Rhodothermus marinus: one gene and its partner. The protein of the gene in region 1 interacts with the protein of each later gene in a pairwise test. Links are inferred from orthologs where the notes say so. Each region holds a gene or a part of one and is shown on either strand. Other genes may lie near its edges.

What was found. Proteins that work in one complex are often made in the same cells at the same time.
Region 2: the proteins of gyrB (region 1) and gyrA interact in binary tests that used the Escherichia coli proteins (3 or more experiments, as listed by UniProt). The link is inferred for Rhodothermus marinus from one-to-one orthologs.

What each region holds. Positions count from the first base shown.
Region 1 is NZ_AP019797.1:3,323,665-3,328,021, reverse strand. The notes cover bases 957-3,952. They hold gyrB (DNA topoisomerase (ATP-hydrolyzing) subunit B), read left to right. Parts: upstream 957-1,477; coding sequence 1,478-3,427; downstream 3,428-3,952. Other genes in these bases: GYH26_RS14560 (glycosyltransferase family 2 protein), read left to right, coding at 3,445-3,952; GYH26_RS14570 (hypothetical protein), read left to right, coding at 957-1,387. Outside these bases: GYH26_RS14575 (metal-dependent hydrolase family protein), read right to left, coding at 1-801; more of GYH26_RS14570, read left to right, coding at 899-956; more of GYH26_RS14560, read left to right, coding at 3,953-4,357. UniProt on the Escherichia coli protein: DNA gyrase negatively supercoils closed circular double-stranded DNA in an ATP-dependent manner to maintain chromosomes in an underwound state.
Region 2 is NZ_AP019797.1:2,726,582-2,731,031, reverse strand. Bases 848-3,936 are described here. They hold gyrA (DNA gyrase subunit A), read right to left. Parts: upstream 3,629-3,936; coding sequence 1,067-3,628; downstream 848-1,066. Other genes in these bases: GYH26_RS11835 (glycerophosphodiester phosphodiesterase family protein), read left to right, coding at 3,805-3,936. Outside these bases: GYH26_RS11845 (IS4 family transposase), read right to left, coding at 1-696; more of GYH26_RS11835, read left to right, coding at 3,937-4,450. UniProt on the Escherichia coli protein: A type II topoisomerase that negatively supercoils closed circular double-stranded (ds) DNA in an ATP-dependent manner to maintain chromosomes in an underwound state.

The sequences.
Region 1 (4,357 bases):
GCCGGCCCGGATGGCGCGCTGCATGCCTTCGTCGCCGTGCGCGTGGGCGGCCACTTTCAGCCCGAAGTCGCGGGCCACTTCGACGATCGCCCGGATCTCGTCTTCAAAGAACTGCGGCGAGGAGCCGTCCCGGGCGATCGAGAGCACGCCCCCGGTGGCCGTGATCTTGATCACGTCGGCGCCGCGCTTGATGGCCAGCCGGGCACCCCGGCGGGCGCTGGCCACGCCATTGACCACCCCTTCGGCTTCGGTCGGAATGCCCAGAATGTCCTCGCGGAAGCCGTTCGTGGGATCGGCGTGCCCGCCCATGATGGCCAGGCTTTTGCCCGCTACGAACATACGGGGACCGACGATCCAGCCCTGGCTGATCGCATCCCGGAGCGCCAGATCGATCCCTTCGTTACCGCCCACGTCGCGTACCGTGGTGAAGCCCGCCATCAGCGTACGCCGGGCATAGACCGAAGCCCGGAGCGCCTGCAGCGCGGGCGACATCTGAAACCGATCCAGGTAGCCCCCTTTCCGGCTTTCCATCGACAGGTGCGTGTGCATGTCGATCAGGCCGGGCAGGCAGTAAGCCCGGCGTAGATCGACCACCTGATCGCCTTCCTGCGGCGTGACAAAGCCGGACTGCACCGCTTCGATACGTTCACCACGCACGATGATGGTGCGCTCGGATATGGGTTCCGGGGAGACGCCGGGGTCGATGACCGTGCCGCAATGCACGAGCAGACGGCCGGAAGCGGGCTGCGCCTGCACGCCGGCGGCCAGTCCGAGTAGCAGCAGGAAAATGCACCAGCGCATGGCTGCAACGGGTTGGTGGTTCGCGGATGCCTTCAGCATACGACATTTCGCACACAGAAGGAACACCCTCCGGCGGCGCGCATAGGCTTGCGCTGCCATGCACGAGGAACCCATGGAAAAAGCGCCGACAGGGCGTCCCGGCCTGCTCGAAGCGTTCTGGCTGCTGAGCGCACTGCGCGTGGCGGTCCGGACGGCCGTCGCCGTACGCGCCCGACGCGAAGCACTACCGCTTCGGGTACGGCTGCGTCGGGAAGTGCGCCGACTGCGGCGGTTGCTCGACCGCCTGCAACTGGCGCTGCTCTACGCGGACGTCGTCGGAGACCAGACGCTCGATGCCGCGCTGCTGCGGCGCTTCGATCTGCTACTCACCGCCCGGGAGGTGGCCGACGCCTGGCGCACGCTCCATCAGGATCTGCTGCAATGGTACCCCGAGGTCCCGGCCTCGCTCGTGGAGGCGGTGCGGCGGGCGGCGCGCCGATTCGACCGCCTGGACGCCGAGTCGCCCGCCATCCGGTGGCAGGCGGCCCTGCACTTCGGAAACCGCGTGTTACGGGCCGTTCGGCACATGCTGCGCCGGAAGCGCTGAGAACTTCGACAGGGGCCGGGCGTACCACATCTGCTTGGTATTTGTCGAAAAAATCCGGTTTTTGCCGGTTATCAGGGAGTGGCAACTTCTATGCGTACGCGTCCTGCTGAGGCTTCGAACTACGTTGCTTCCAATATCCAGATTCTCGAAGGGCTCGAAGCGGTTCGCAAACGGCCCGCCATGTACATCGGGGATGTGGGCATTCGTGGCCTGCATCACCTGGTTTACGAGGTGGTGGACAACGCGATCGACGAGGCGATGGCGGGCTATTGCGACCGCATCGCCGTGACGATCAACGAAGACGGTTCCATCACGGTCGAAGACAACGGTCGCGGTATTCCTGTCGACGAGCACCCGACCGAGAAGCGGTCGGCGCTCGAGGTGGTGATGACCACGCTGCACGCCGGCGGCAAGTTCGACAAGAGCACCTACAAGGTGTCGGGCGGACTGCACGGCGTGGGCGTCTCCTGCGTGAACGCGCTCTCCCGCAAGCTGATTGCGACGGTAAAGCGCGACGGGTACGTCTGGCGTCAGACCTATGCCTACGGCAAGCCGACTTCGCCTGTCGAGCGCGTGCGCCCGATGCGCGAGGACGAAGAGACGGGCACGATCGTCCAGTTCTGGCCGGACCCGACCATCTTCAAGACGGTCGAATTCCGGTTCGACACGCTGGCCGAGCGGCTGCGTGAGCTGGCCTACCTGAACCGCGGCGTGCGTATTTCCATCGAGGACCGGCGCGAGGAGGACGAATCGCTCCGCTACGAAGAGTACTACTTCGAGGGCGGGCTCGTCGAGTTCGTCCAGTACCTCGACGAAACGCGCACGCCCATCCACGACGAGGTCATCTACATCGCGGGTGAGGCCGACGACGTGGTCGTCGAGGTGGCGCTGCGCTACAACGACGGCTACGCGGAAAACGTGCTCTCGTTCGTGAACAACATCAACACGCACGAGGGCGGTACGCACGTGGCCGGCTTCCGCACGGCGCTCACGCGCACGCTCAAGGCCTACGCCGAAAAGAACAACCTGCTGAAGAATTTCAAGGGCGAGCTTTCGGGCGAGGATTTCCGCGAGGGGCTGACGGCTGTCATCTCGGTCAAGGTGCCCGAGCCCCAGTTCGAGGGCCAGACCAAGACGAAGCTGGGCAACTCGGAGGTGCAGGGCATCGTGGCCGGGATCGTCTCGGAGCACCTGAGCCGCTGGCTGGAAGACCATCCCCGCGAAGCCCGGCGTATCCTCGACAAGGTGATCCTGGCGGCCCAGGCCCGCGTGGCCGCCCGCAAGGCGCGGGAGCTGGTCCAGCGCAAAAACGCGCTCAACGGCTCCAGTCTGCCCGGCAAGCTGGCCGACTGCGCCTCGCGTGATCCTTCGAAGTGCGAGCTGTTTCTGGTGGAGGGCGACTCGGCCGGCGGGAGCGCCAAGCAGGCCCGCAATCGGGAGTTTCAGGCCATCCTCCCACTGCGTGGAAAGATCCTGAACGTCGAGAAAGCCCGGCTCGACAAGATCCTGGAAAACGAAGAGATTCGAAACATCGTCACGGCGCTGGGGACCGGACTGGCCACCACCGAGGAGGACTTCGACCTGAGCAAGCTTCGCTACCACCGCATCATCATTATGACGGATGCGGACGTGGACGGCGCCCACATCCGGACGCTGCTCCTGACCTTCTTCTACCGCCAGCTCCGGCCGCTCGTCGAAGGCGGCTACATCTACATCGCGCTGCCGCCGCTCTATCGCGTGAAAGTGGGCAAGACGGAGCGTTACGCCTGGAGCGACGAGGAGCTGCGTCAGATTGTGGAGGAGCTGACCGACGGCCAGCCGCAACGGGCCGTCATCCAGCGCTACAAGGGGCTCGGTGAGATGAATCCGGAGCAGCTCTGGGAGACCACCATGAACCCGGAGACGCGCATCCTGCAGCAGGTGACCGTCGAGGATGCGGCGGCCGCCGACCGGATCTTCTCGATCCTGATGGGCGATGCCGTCGAGCCCCGCCGGAAGTTCATCGAACGGAATGCGCGCTACGCGACGCTTGACGTCTGAGGCGCCGGGCTGCTTCCATGACGCCCGATCTGAGCATCGTCGTCCCGGTCTACGACGAGGCCGCTTCGCTTCCGGAGCTGGCCGAGGAGATCCGCGCCGTCTGCGAGACGCATGGCTATAGCTTCGAAGTGTGGTTCGTGGACGACGGCTCGCGGGACGGCTCCTGGGAGGTCATCGAACGGCTGCACGCCGAAGATCCCCGCTTTGCCGGCGTGCGCCTGCGGCGTAACTACGGCAAAAGCGCGGCGCTGGCGGTGGGCTTCGAGCGGGCTCGCGGCCGCTATGTGGTCACGCTCGACGCCGATCTGCAGGACGACCCGGCCGAAATCCCGGCGCTGATCGAACTGCTGGAATCGGGCTACGACCTGGTCAGCGGCTGGAAGAAACGCCGTCAGGATCCACCCAGTAAGACGATCCCGAGCCGCTTTTTCAACTTCGTCACGCGGAAGCTCTCGGGCATTCCGCTGCACGACTTCAACTGCGGGTTGAAAGCCTACCGGCGCGAGGTGGTGAAGGCGGTGCGCGTCTACGGCGAATTGCACCGCTACATTCCGCTGCTGGCCTACTGGGAGGGCTTCACGCGGATCACGGAAAAGCCGGTGCGCCACCGGCCCCGCAAATACGGCCGCACGAAGTTCGGGCTGGAACGCTTCATCCGGGGCTTCCTGGACCTGATCACGGTGCTGTTCCTGACCCGGTTCATGTCGCGGCCCATGCACTTTTTCGGCACGTTCGGCGTGCTGGCGTTTCTGGCAGGGTTTGTCATCAGCCTGTGGCTTTCGCTGGAAAAACTCATCTGGAATCAGCCGCTCACGAACCGGCCGCTGCTACTGCTGGGTGTGCTGATGATCATGGTGGGCGTGCAGATGTTCACGACGGGGCTGCTCGGCGAGCTGATCATCCGGGAGCGGATGGAGCGGACACCCACTT
Region 2 (4,450 bases), 600 kb from region 1 along the record:
CACTTCAGGCTCACAGACCGAACGGTTCTGGGCGGCCCGCACCAGCAGCTCGGTCTCCAGGGTGCGGGCTTGGTCAAACAGCGCAAAAAGGTCCGACTCGCTGTCGCCGATGGTGATAAGCTGCGCCTCGGGGGGAACAACGGCCCGGCTCTGGCGCAGGGCCTTGAGCCACTTGGCGCTTTCTTTGGCTTCGAGCGGCAGCTTGCGTCGTGCTTCCGCGCTGCGCCGGGGGCGCTTAGGCGGACGCGCCCAGATCGCCTGGCTGGTCAATCCGAGCGGAAGACCCTGCTCGCTCATGAGCAGCGCGGTGTGCATGACCAGGCCCGAGAGCTTCTGCTGCGCGGTGCCGATGGGCCCCAGGCCTTTCGTCGCAGGGTGATGGGTATAGTTCAGGTACGTCGTATCCTGAAGGGCAAAGAGCAGTTGGTGCCCCCGGGCGCGTTCTCGCGTGCGGCGATAATGGGGCGCGCGGATCTTTTCGGCGGTCGTTTTGGCATTCGCAAAGAGCCGGTAGGCGGCCTTGGTGTCGGCCCAAGCGGCACAGGCCTGATTGATCGATCCCGAAGGCCTGGCCGCCAGTTGGGCGCCTGTTGTGAGCAGTCGCCGCTCCAGACGCTTATCGCCCAGCGCAACGTCGTGTAACTCATGCACAAGCCAGGCGGACAGCTCATCAAGCTCAGGGTTTTCCGTATCCATTTGGGGCTCCTCTTTGATTGCTTCGCTGGGGTAAAAGGTTATCTTAAGTATCCTCCTGCTAATCCCACGGCACTTGTGGGTAAAGATAAGCTTTCAGGGGGAGCTGTCGCGAAGCGACTGAGGGGGTCATGGGATGCCGCACACATGCACCATGATGCCCGGAAAATCATATAACTTCCAGGTTGAGCAGGCCGATGACCTGGTTCAAGCACGTCTTTTCTGGCTCAATGTACCATGGTTTGCAGGAGTTCCTGCTCTGGAGAAATGCCCGCCATGGTGCTGACCTGGGCGTGCTGATGCAACAGAAAACGGCGTCGCCCCGGAAGGCGACGCCGTCAGGATAAATCCGAATTGCCGTGCGCCGACAACCTCAGACGATGGCCGGTGCGGCGGCCGCTTCGTCTTCCTGGGCTTCGGTGACCAGGCGTGTCACGTCGGCAATGGCGTCGCCGGGCTTGAGCTGGATCAGCCGGACGCCCTGGGTGTGCCGGCCCATGCGGCTGATGTCGGCCACGTGGATGCGGATCATCAGGCCGTTCTGGGTGATGATCATCAGATCGTCGGTGTCCTGCACGGCCTTGATGGCGATGAGTCGGCCCGTGCGCGGCGTGATCTTCATGGTCCAGACGCCCTTGCCACCGCGCCGGTGGACGGGATACTCTTCCAGCGGGGTGCGCTTGCCGTAGCCGTTGGCGCTGATCGAAAGGATGCAGGGCGAGGCTTCAGGGGCGACGGCCACCATGCCCACGACCTGCTCGCCGGGCTCCAGCGCAATGCCCCGCACGCCGCGCGTGTTGCGGCCCATCGGCCGCACGTCCGCTTCGTCGAAGCGCACAACGCGCCCGCCCGAAGAGGCCAGCAGCACGTGCGCCCGGCCGTCGGTCAGCACCGCTTCGATCAGCTCGTCGCCTTCGGCAAAGGCGATGGCGATGATGCCGTCGGCCCGCGGACGGCTGAAGGCTTCCAGTTCCGTTTTCTTGACCAGGCCCTGGCGCGTGGCCATCAGCACGTAGTGCGTGCGCAGGAATTCCGGATTTTCGAAGTCTTCCTTGCGGATGTTCAGCACGGTGCGCACGCGATCGTCGGGCGCGATCTGGATCAGGTTGCGGATGGAGCGGCCGAGGCTGGTGCGGCTACCCTCCGGGATGTCGTAGACGCGCAGCCAGTAGCAACGGCCGTGGTCCGTGAAAAAGAGCAGATAGTCGTGGTTCTTGCAGGCGAACAGGTGCTCGATGTAGTCATCTTCCCGCATGCCGCTGGCCTTCATGCCCACGCCACCGCGGCCCTGCTGCCGGTAGATGTGCGCCGGCGTGCGTTTGATCAGGCCCTGGTGCGACAGCGTGACCACCACCTGCTCGTCTTCGATCAGGTCCTCGATGGCAAAGTCGCCGCCGCCCGCATAGTCGATCTCCGTACGCCGTGCGTCGGCGTACTTCTGCTTCAGCTCGAGCAGCTCTTCCCGGATGATCTGCCAGCGCAGCGGCTCGCTGGCCAGGATGCTGCGCAGGCGCTCGATTTCCTGCAGCAGCGCCCGGTATTCTTCTTCGAGTTTCTGGCGTTCGAGGCCAGTCAGGCGACTCAGCCGCAGGGCGAGGATCGCGTTGGCCTGCGCCTCGGTGAGCGTGAAATGCGAGGTCTGTTCGACGGGCAACCCCAGCCGCTCGCGCTGCTCCGGCGTGAGCCGTTCAGGCAGTACGCCTTCCATGAGGCGCTGGCGCGCTTCGTCCGGGTCGGCCGAATAGCGGATGATGTTGATGACGAGGTCGAGGTGATCGAGCGCGATCTTGAGCCCTTCCAGGATGTGGGCGCGCTCCTCGGCCTTGCGCAGCTCGAAGCGGGTGCGCCGCGTTACGACCTCGTGCCGGTGATCCAGGTAATGGCGCATCAGTTCTTTGAGCGTGAGCGTGCGCGGGCGGCCGTTCACCAGCGCCACCATGTTCACGCCGAAGGTCTGCTGGCAGGGCGTGTACTTGTAGAGCTGGTTCTGAATCACCAGCGGCACGGCATCTTTGCGCAGCTCCAGCACGACGCGCAGGCCTTCGCGGTCGCTTTCGTCCCGGATGTCCGTGATGCCGTCGATGCGGCGCTCCCGCACCAGATGCGCGATCTTCTCAATCAGGCTGCTTTTGTTGACCTGATAGGGGATTTCCGTGATGACGAGCGCCATGCGGCCGGGCCGGATCTCCTCTTCGTGGATGCGTGCGCGGATCAGGATGCGGCCGCGGCCGGTGGCGTAGGCTTCCCTGACGCCGCTGTAGCCGTAGATGATGCCGCCCGTGGGGAAGTCCGGTGCCGGAAGATGCTTCAGCAGCTCGTCCAGCGAGATGTCCGGGTTGTCGATCATGGCCACGAGCGCATCGACGGCCTCGCCCAGGTTGTGCGGTGGGATCTTGGTCGCCATGCCCACGGCGATGCCGTCGGCGCCGTTGACGATCAGGTTGGGCAGGGCGGCCGGCAGCACGACGGGCTCTTTCAGCGAGCCGTCGAAGTTATCCTGAAAATCGACGGTGTCCTTGTCGATGTCCCGCAGCATTTCCTCGGCCAGGCGCGTCAGCCGTGCTTCCGTGTAGCGCATGGCGGCGGGACTGTCGCCGTCGATCGAGCCGAAGTTGCCCTGGCCATCGACCAGCGGATAGCGCATGGCGAAGTCCTGCGCCATGCGCACCATCGTGTCGTAGACGGCCGCGTCGCCGTGCGGGTGGTACTTACCGAGCACCTCGCCGACGATACGGGCGCTTTTCTTGTAAGGGGCGCTGGAGGTCAGGCCGAGTTCGTACATGCCGTAGAGCACGCGGCGATGAACCGGCTTGAGCCCGTCGCGTACGTCCGGCAACGCCCGGCCCACAATCACCGACATGGAATAGTCGATGTAGGAGGATTTCATTTCCTCCTCAATATTGACAGGAATAATGCGAGGTTTTTCTGCTTCCATTTCTGCTGAATATGATTGATGCCGAACCGATTGAGAACGATGCGATCGCAGCGGACATTTTCCGCCGGGGAACATCCCAAAATAGGAAAAAAGACCCGGTGAAGCGAACGCGCAAGATGAAAAAAGTTCTCATTTTTTGAGACGGGAAAGTTCTGGCAAATTTGCATTTGCGTGAAATGGAGACAGGCTTCACAGAGACGCGGGTGCCGCCGGACATTCTGGGGCACCGAGGAGCCAGGGGATTGCGCCCGGAGAACACCTGGCCGGCTTTTGCCCGGGCCATTGAGCTGGGGGTGGATGCGCTGGAGATGGATGTGGTGATTGCGGGCGACGGCACGGTGGTCGTATCGCACGAGCCCTGGTTTTCCGCCACGCTGTGCCGGGAGCCGTCCGGCCGTCCCGTGCGACCGTTCCGGCGCTACAACCTGTACCGGATGACCTACGCGGAGATCGCCCGCTTTGACTGCGGCAGCCGTCGGCATCCGCGTTTTCCGCAGCAGGAGCCGGTGCCCGCTCCCAAACCCCGGCTGGAAGATGTGCTGCGGCGGGCCGAGGTGTACGCGGCCGAACTGGGCCGCCCACCGGTGCGCTACAGCATCGAGATCAAGTCGCGGCCGGAGTGGGAGGGGAAGTATCAGCCCGATCCGGAGACGTTCGTGCGGCGGGTGCAGGCCGTCGTGGCAGCCTGCGGCGTGACGGCGCGAACCACCCTGATGTCGTTCGACGTGCGCGTGCTGCAGGTGGCGCGGCGACTGTTTCCGGAGCTGGCGCTGTCGCTGCTGGTGGAGCACCACGATCGCCGGCCGCTGGCAGACCAGCTGG